Regions from separate parts of the Candidatus Villigracilis proximus genome, predicted to be linked through region 2. Evidence: riboswitches for the same ligand, from Rfam matches in the RefSeq annotation. Region 2 holds a riboswitch; the other holds the start of a gene.
The links. Region 2 has a riboswitch for cyclic di-GMP ahead of IPL71_RS13360 (S-layer homology domain-containing protein). Riboswitches for the same ligand answer to the same signal wherever they lie in the genome.
Positions count from the first base shown of each region.

Region 1: linked by a shared signal. The riboswitch ahead of IPL71_RS22715 (CpaE/TadZ family protein) and the one ahead of IPL71_RS13360 (S-layer homology domain-containing protein) in region 2 are both predicted to bind cyclic di-GMP.

Region 1 covers NZ_JADJUO010000028.1:32,157-36,581, forward strand. The annotation lists gene IPL71_RS22710 (HlyD family secretion protein) at 24-1,148, shown strand; cyclic di-GMP riboswitch class I at 1,239-1,325, shown strand; cyclic di-GMP riboswitch class I at 1,404-1,501, shown strand; gene IPL71_RS22715 (CpaE/TadZ family protein) at 1,643-2,863, shown strand; gene IPL71_RS22720 (3-keto-alpha-glucoside-1,2-lyase-like domain-containing protein) at 2,916-3,656, shown strand; gene IPL71_RS22725 (carboxypeptidase-like regulatory domain-containing protein) at 3,668-4,108, shown strand; partial or broken gene ruvB (Holliday junction branch migration DNA helicase RuvB) at 4,202-4,425, shown strand, end outside.
Region 2 covers NZ_JADJUO010000011.1:22,868-27,292, reverse strand. The annotation lists gene IPL71_RS13365 (class I SAM-dependent rRNA methyltransferase) at 1-128, shown strand, start outside; gene IPL71_RS13360 (S-layer homology domain-containing protein) at 137-1,840, opposite strand; cyclic di-GMP riboswitch class I at 1,894-1,983, opposite strand; cyclic di-GMP riboswitch class I at 2,066-2,158, opposite strand; gene IPL71_RS13355 (S-layer homology domain-containing protein) at 2,395-3,087, opposite strand; gene IPL71_RS13350 (Ig-like domain-containing protein) at 3,084-4,001, opposite strand; gene IPL71_RS13345 (Ig-like domain-containing protein) at 3,968-4,425, opposite strand, start outside.

The sequences.
Region 1 (4,425 bases), on a different contig from region 2:
ATGAAATGACAAGAAGGTATAAAATGAAAAAACAAACACTAACTATGATCGCAATACTAACCATCCTTTCACTCGCGCTCGCCGCGTGTGGAAATCAACCTGAGGCCACACCCGCCCCAGCGGAAATTGTCTCGTCCAGTGATGTTGTCGCGGAAGGCCGCCTCGAACCGATTCAGGGTGCGAACCTATTTTTTCAGGCACGCGGTGTCGTTGAGGAAGTTCTGGTGAGCGCCGGAGATACCGTCAGCGAAGGGGATGTCCTCGTCCGCCTCGCAAATGCGGGCGGGGCTGAAGCGCAGGTTGTCGTCGCCCAAAATGCCTATGATGTCCTCCTCCGCAATGAAAGCAGTGACCGCGCCAAACTCTGGCAGGCTTATATGGATGCGCAAATTGCGCGCGGCAAGGCCGAAAATAAATGGGAAGATTTGAATGTTGACAGCATCGAAGACAGCATCGAAGATGACAAGGCGACAATAGAAGATCGTCAACAAGATGTGGCCGATGCGCAGGAAGACTTCGATAAATATAAAGACCTTGATGTCGATAACTCCAAACGCAAGAATGCCGAGGATGATCTTGAACAGGCACAGGACGATCTGAATCAAGCCATCCGCGATCTGGAAGCCACTATTCGCAAACGTGATGAAGTACGCGCGGATTATGATGCCGCACTTGGTCTTGAAGCCGAAGCGAAATATCAATATGAGATCAGCCTTGACGGCCCGAATTCAGATCAGCTCTCATTGGCAAAAGCAAATCTTGATGCTGCAAAAGATACGCTTTCCAATTACATCATAACTGCACCGTTTGGCGGCACTGTGGCGGATGTCAATGTGAAAGTGGGTGAGCAGGTGACAGCTGAAACGCGTGTGATTAGCATTGCCAATTTTAATACCTGGGTTGTTGAAACCACAGATGTAACTGAACTCGAAGTGGTAAAAATCAGTAAAGGACAAACTGTTACGCTCATCCCTGATGCTCTTTCTGATTTGGCTCTCAGCGGCACGGTCACAGAGATCAGCCAGGCCTACACCCAACAAGGCGGTGACATTCTTTATACAGTCCGCATTGCGGTGGCGGAAAACGATCCGCGTTTGAAGTGGGGCATGACCGTGGAAGCTACCTTCAGGGAAGTTGTACAACAATAATAAAAAAATCTCCGTCAACTGGCGGAGATTTTTTTATTAGAACATCTGAGTGATTGAAAAAAACATTTTCTCGTGCAATAATAAAGTTGCTCCGAGAAAGAGCAAAACCGGGAAAACCCGGCGACGCAAAGTCATGGGTCTAACGCTGAACTGAGTCACGACCGCCAGACTGCCGATAAAAGCAAAACCGCCAAAAGACGGCGACGCAAAGTCAGGAATCTAAAACCAGTATAAGTTTCTGGTCAGGATTGACCGACTTCCGAAAGGTAAAATCAGGGAAACCTGATGGCACAAAGTCATGGGTCTACAATCACAAAATTATTTTTCGTGATCATGATTGCCAGGCTGCCGAAGAGCAAATCTTTTCACAGGGATGACCGAACGCGCGTCATCCCTGTTTGCTTTTGTCATTTATCTGTAAATAAACTGTAATATGTTTTTTACACTTTGAATTCTTCCCCATGCTATACTCTACGCAGGCAAAAGGAGACCTTATGTCTGAGCGAATTCTCATTGTAGATGATACTGAATTAAATTTGAAGATGGTGGGTTCTATTCTTCTAAAAGATGGTTATGAAATCATAACGGCTCGAAACGGCATTGAGGCCCTGGAGGTGATCAAATCCAAGCCTCCGGCATTGGCGATTCTGGACGTCATGATGCCGGACATGGATGGATACACTCTTTGTGAGCGTCTGCGTCAAATTCCGTCCACCGCGAAAATTCCGATCATTATTTTGACCGCGCTCAGTGGTGTTGAAGATAAGATCAAGGCTTTTGACTCTGGCGCGGATGATTTTTTAGCAAAGCCATTTGAGTCGCAGGAATTGCGCGCCAGGGTCAAGGTGTTGTTAAGGCGGTTTTCAGAGCGGGAATCTGTTCAAACAAATGAAGAAGTATCGGGGAAGGTGATTGCGGTATTTTCATTGCGCGGGGGAATTGGGGTGTCCATGCTTTCGTCAAATCTGGCCGCATCATTATCACAAATTTGGGGCACGCCTACAGTGCTGGTGGACCTGGCGTTTATGAATGGACAGAGTGCGCTGCTCCTTGATCTTCCCCTTCGTAATTCCTGGGCCGATCTGGGGCGCTCTCCCGCAAAAGAAATGGACATGGATCTGATTAACTCTGTTTTGCTTCATCACGATTCAGGTGTGCATGTCCTTGCATCTCCGCGCCGTCCGCAGGAAGCGGAAGTCATTACAGCCGACCATGTCCAGTCTGCCATCGGATTGCTCCGCGCCCATTATCATTATATTATTCTGGATCTGCCCCATGATTTTTCAGAAACCACGCTGGCAGGTCTGGATATGGCTGACCAAATACTGCTCATGCTCTCGCCTGAAACGGCATCTGTCCGCTGCGCCGCGAATGCCCTGGAAACTTTTGGGCAGCTTCACTATCCGCCCGACCGGACAACCTTGATCTTGAATTGGCCTTTTAAGGGGAAAGGGTTACCGCGCGCCGGAATTGAAGGCGCATTGAAAAGGGAATTGGGCGTTGTGATTCCTTACGCCGGCGAAGCGGTTGTCTCTTCGATCTTATACGGGAAACCTTCCGCCTTGCAGATGCCGCTTGATCCTTTGGGTGCATTTTTGGAAGATCTGGCGTATCTTTACAGCAAGGAAGATCATAAACAAAATCCGCCCGAGAGTGCAGGGGAAGGGCTTAAGCGTGTAAAAGTACGCGCGCAGGCCCGTCAGGAAAAATCGTGATCGCCGGCTGATAATACAGGGATATTTCCCATGCCAGACGATCAATTGAAAATTGGGAGAAAAACATGAAAAAATTTCGCGGATTAATATCCAAAATGGACAGGGTCTTGTTGAATATGGACTCTTACTCGCATTGATTGTTGTCGGTTTGATTCTCGCATTAAGCCTTGGCGGCGTTTCCCTGTCTGATCTTTATTGCACAGTGGCAAGCGGTATAGGCGGTGGAGAGTCTTGCAATGAACAGAAGATGTACTGTCAGGATTCTTTTGACGGCGATCTAAGCGCGTGGCAACCCTTGAATAATACGGTGTCTTTGAACGATGGTCAGATGTGTTTTGGCAGCGGGTTGCAGGCCATGAATAAATGTTCCATGAAATTGCCTGAATCAGATTATGTCATTAAGATGGATGATGTTAGCATCTCAAGCGGTAATGGATATGGTGTGTTTTTCCGTTCGACTGTTGACAGTAATGGGCTGGATGGGTATGTCTTTCAATATGATCCAGGCTGGAAATCATCTAAATACCCAAACGGGGCACTTCTCATTCGTCAATGGATCAATGGTCGTGAAATTTCAACCCCCATTGCAGTTACTCCAATCGGAGAAAATGTATATAACACCCCGCATGATTTTGAAATTAACGTCTCAGGTGACACCTACACAGTAGTAATGGATGGGAAGGAAGTCCTCTCAGCCCAAGACAGCACCTACACCACAGGTGGAACAGGACTTCGTTCCTGGTTTGGTACCTCTGCCTGTATCGGCGACTTCTCTGTTTTTGAAACACCCTAAAAGGAGCAGCCATGCAATTCGACGAATCCCCCGAGCTTGATCAATTTAAAGATGGCATGCCTGAAAACACCCCCGCACCTGATGCAGGCCGCAAAAAATTCCGCGTGATCTTGTTGCTAACATTTATCGTCGTCTCTCTCTTTGGTGTAGCGCTTTTATTAAAAGAAAATCGCACGCTCGCCACTCTGACAGGCACCGCCGTTGTGCAAGGCCGCGTCGTAGATGAAGACGGTCAACCATTTATCGGCGAAATATTTATTCTCGGCACTGAACTTAAAACGCAAACTGATGCAAATGGAAACTTTGAATTGCGCCGTGTCCCTTCCGGTGAGCAGATCCTCATTGTTGCAGATGAATTAATAGGCCGTGATTTTTCCATTCAAGTCACCACTGCCACCACCCTTGAAATGGGCGAGATTCGTTTTGAGACCACCGCCATGCCGCCCAACTAATTTTTTGGGGGGATGTAAACCCCGCTTCGCTCTTAACTGAAAACTGGGACGCGGTTTATTGTCATCGAACTCCTGCGGGGTATAATCTCCGCTATGACTAAACCTCCCCGCCCTTCGACAAGCTCCGCGTCAGGAAAGCCTCTTGACCCTGAAGCCAAACCCGATGACCGTGTAGATAATGCCCTTCGTCCCGAAAAACTAAATGACCTGATCGGTCAGGATCAGGTTAAAGAGAACTTGTCTATTTTGATCGCGGCAGCACGCAAACGCGGTGAAGCATTGGATCACGTCCTTTTTTATGGGCCTCCCGGGTTGGG
Region 2 (4,425 bases):
TCCACCAATCCGCCAGAGAATCCAACCGCCGATTGATAGAGATTGAACGCACCAGCCACGCGCTTGACCATCCGATTGGATTTGAAGAAGGGGCGTACCTCAAGTGCCTGTTTGCCACAGCGGCATAAAAAATTTTCTAGGGAATAAGATCAAAGGCTCTGGTTAGAAAGACGGCCATTTGCGCACGTGTTACAGGCTCGTCAGGACAATAATTTCCATTGCCGCAGCCGCTTGTAATTCCATCCGTGCTGAATTGCTCAACCCAAGCCGCGGCCCAATAATCGGAGGGTACATCCTGAAACAAAAGACCGGAAGGAGCAGATGGGGCATAATCAGCACCATGTTTGGCACGCAATAAAAATACCGCCATTTGAGCACGAGTCACCGGGCTATCAGGGCAATAATTTCCATTTCCACAGCCGCTTGTCACTCCATCAACCGCAAGAACTTCGATCCAATAACGTGCCCAATGATCAGCTGTATCATTGAAGCTAAGCATACCAACAGAAGGAGAAAAACCGGAGCCTTTCATACTGCGCTCAAGAAAAACCGCCATTTGTCCGCGAGTGACGATATCGTTTGGACAATAGAGCAAAGGCGAAAGTGAACAGCCGCCAGTGATCTCGGCATTATATAACTGTTCAATGGACGACGATGCGAAGGCATTCACGTCCACATCCTCAAAAGTAGATGTAGATGGCGGGTTTGCATCAACTACGCCTAACTGAATTGTGATGGTCAAAAAGTCATTCCCGTTGACCAGTTTCTCAATATCCGCGTCAAATATGGAAAAATATCTGGCTGAAGCAACATAACCTTCTTTATATACTTTGATCAGGCGTAAAAAATCATAACTATTATGCGGATTGCTCAAACCACCCCAACTAAAGCCAATCTCTCCATTTTCGTTTGTAAGATCATCCACCATTAATTGTGTAGAGTATGGAGAACCACCAAAAACGCTCCACACATCAACTTTGGCTTCATTCAGAGGCTGTCCATCAGTGGAAACTACCTTAATGTTAATTTGTGAAAGGTCTATTGTGGGAGATCCGTTACGATAATCACTGCTAATGATCTTCGCTGTCAATTTTGAATATTCAACATAATCGAGCAGATTTGCGCGATTGGCCGGTTGCCCGGCGATCATGGCTTGTGCCGCGTTCTTCAATAACGGATCGGTCATGAAATCGGGTTTGTCGCTCCAGAATGCATCGTTTTGGTTAAGGATGTTTATATTAAGCAGAGGAGCAACTCCGGTTGCATCTTGAATGGTGGTAAGTTTATAGTATTCTCCATACCCCGCTCCGAATACATGCGCCAACTCATGGAGCATATTGTTGATCTGTGTCCAATAATCGACCACCTCATCCGCAGAAAGTGAATTGGGGTCATAGAGTTTTGTCCATTTTAAACCTGCAAGAACTCCGGCGCCGCCATCGTCAATACCGGCGTATCCACCGTAAGAGATTGAATAGTCCGTGCGAATCGCATGTACCCAGATCTCAAAATCTTCCACAGGCAAAGGAGGGGTTGCTTGATTTGAGTGAGGCTGTGTATTCGTGAGAATAATACCTGTTTCAGGGTTAAATATCAGGCGACGGGATGTGTTCTTTGCCAGAATAACATTCATATCATGCACATATTCACCAAGAACTGCTTTTGCAAAGTTCACATCAGGCACAAGAGCAGGGTCAAGATAAAATTTAATGACGTGCTCTTTTACGGCAACAGATTCAATGCGGCTTGATGCAGCAAAAACAGGCGCAGGAACTGCAGTCAGACAAAGTGTCAAAATGATGGCAAGGCAGATGGAGTTAGAAAAATATTTGGGTACCATTGTTTCTCTCCTGACAAGGGCACCCGGAACGCAAAAACTCGCGCTGATTCGTTTTCGGAGGCCTGGCAATCATGGCCACATCAGTGGCGGTAGACCCGTTGGCTTTGCGTCCCCGGCTTTCGCCGGGTTTGCCCTTATCGATACAAACTTTGTAAAGTTCAAAAATAACAAAAAAAGCGAACCTGGATTCATTCAGGTCCGCCAAGGAATAACCATATATAAAGTTCTGGCGGCCTGGCAATCATGACCACATTTGCTGTGGCGGTAGACCCGTTGGCTTTGCGTCCCCAGTTTTCACTGGGTTTGCCTTTATCAATTTCTTATTACAAAATCATTATACAGATATTTCCTCTTAATTAACCTAACAATTATGAAATTCAACGTTACAATTTTGTATACAGTAAAAAAACAAGCAAACAAAAATATGCTCCAGTCACTGCTCAAAAAGAATCGCTCATCTTTGGAAATCTGAAAATCAAATCTGCCAAAATAAAACACCCCTACAGTTTTTAACTGTAGGGGTGTTTTATGAAAATTATCTTATTGCCGGATGACTACGGCAGAGGTAGATTGAAAACTTTTTGAAGGAATACCGCCATCTGGGCACGTGTCACGGAACTCTCGGGGCAATATAGTCCTGCTGCACAACCACTGGTAATCCCTTCAGCCGCCAACTCTTCGACCCAGGCGACTGCCCAATGACTTTGTGGAACATCTGTAAAGACTGTGCCACTGGAGGCCGGCGGAGTGTAAGCTGACCCATGCTTGGCCTTTAGCAGGAAGACGGCCATCTGCGCACGTGTTACTTCCGCATCCGGGCAGTAAACGCCTGCTCCACATCCACCAGTGATGCCATCGGCTGCCAGTTGTTCGATCCAGGCGGCTGCCCAGTACCCTTGTGGAACATCTGTAAAGACTGTGCCAGTTGCGGCAGGAGGAGTAAATCCGGAACCGCGCATTCCCTTTTCGATGAAGATCGCCATCTGCGCCCGGGTGACAGAAGCATCAGGGCAATAGTTTAATGGGTTGGTTGTACAACCGCTCGTGATTCCAGCTTCATAGATCGCTTGAATATAACGAGCTGCCCAGAAACCTTGAGGCACATCCATAAAGGTTTGCGTGTCCAGAAGATTATTGACAGTAATCACAAACGTTCTGGTAACGCTAAGTGTGGCGGCGTCTGTACTGCGGACACAGATGCTGTAAGTATTTTTAGTTTCGTAATCAAAAAGCACAGCAGTCTTCAAGCTATCACCGTTGATTGTGAAAGAAGCATCATCAGTACCCCGCAGAATTCATAAGTGAAGGTGTCACTCATGTCAGAATCTGTAGTGGAGAATGTTCCAACCAACGTACCTACAGCTTGATTTTCGTTGAAATTACTCTTTGATATAGAGATATCTGTTGGTGGATTGTTGACGGCGGTCACGGTAATGTTGACCGTGGCAGGAGCACTGTCCACGGTTCCGTCATTGACCTTGAAGGTGAAACTATCTGCACCGTTGTAGTTCGCGGCGGGAGTGTAAGTCCGATTCGCGCCGGTTCCAGTTAATGTTCCATGTGCTGGATTGGTCACGATCACATAGGTCAATGTGTCGCCGTCCGCATCGGTACCAGCCAGAGTAATGGCCTTGGCTGTATCTTCATTGGTGCTAACAGACTGCGGGCTCGCGACCGGGGCAACATTTGCGAATGTGATATTGATACTCACTGTTGCAACAGTGCTGTCCACCGTTCCATCGTTGACCTTGAAGGTAAAGCTGTCCGTGCCTGTGTAATTCGTGTTCGGTGTGTAGGTTCGGCTTGCGCCAGTGCCGCTAAGAGTGCCATGTGACGGAGTTGCCACAATAATATAAGTTAAGGAATTGCCGTCTATGTCTGAGCCAGTCAGTGTAATAGCTTTGGGTGTGTTCCTCGTTGTGCTGACAGACTGGTCGTTGGCAACCGGCACATCATTGACGGCGGTCACGGTGATACTAACAGTGGCAGGAGCACTGTCCACAGTTCCGTCGTTGACCTTGAAGGTGAAACTATCTGCACCGTTGTAGTTTACGGCGGGAGTGTAAGTCCGATTCGCGCCGGTTCCAGTTAATGTTCCATGTGCAGGGTTGGTCACGATCACATAGGTCAATGTGTCGCCGTCCGCATCGGTGCCAGCCAGAGTAATTGCCTTGGCTGTATCTTCATTGGTGCTAACAGACTGCCCCCCCCTCCGGCCGCCCTGCTCGCGCCCCCCCCCGCCCGCGCCGCGCCCCTGCCCCGCGGCCGCGCCTGCCCCCCGCCCCCCCCCCCCCCCCCCCCCGCGGCGGCCCGGTGCCCCGCGGCCCCCCCCCCCCGGCCCCGCCGTGCCCGGGGCCCGCCCCGTTGGGCGGCGGGCCCCCCCCCCCCCGCCCTCCCGCCCGGGCCGCCCGCCCCCCCCCCCCCCCGCCCCCCGCCGGCTCTTCGGCCTGGGCTCGCGACCGGCACATCATTGACGGCGGTCACGGTGATGCTGACAGTGGCGGGAGTACTGTCCACGGTTCCGTCGTTGACCTTGAAGGTGAAACTATCTGCACCGTTGTAGTTCGCGGCGGGAGTGTAAGTCC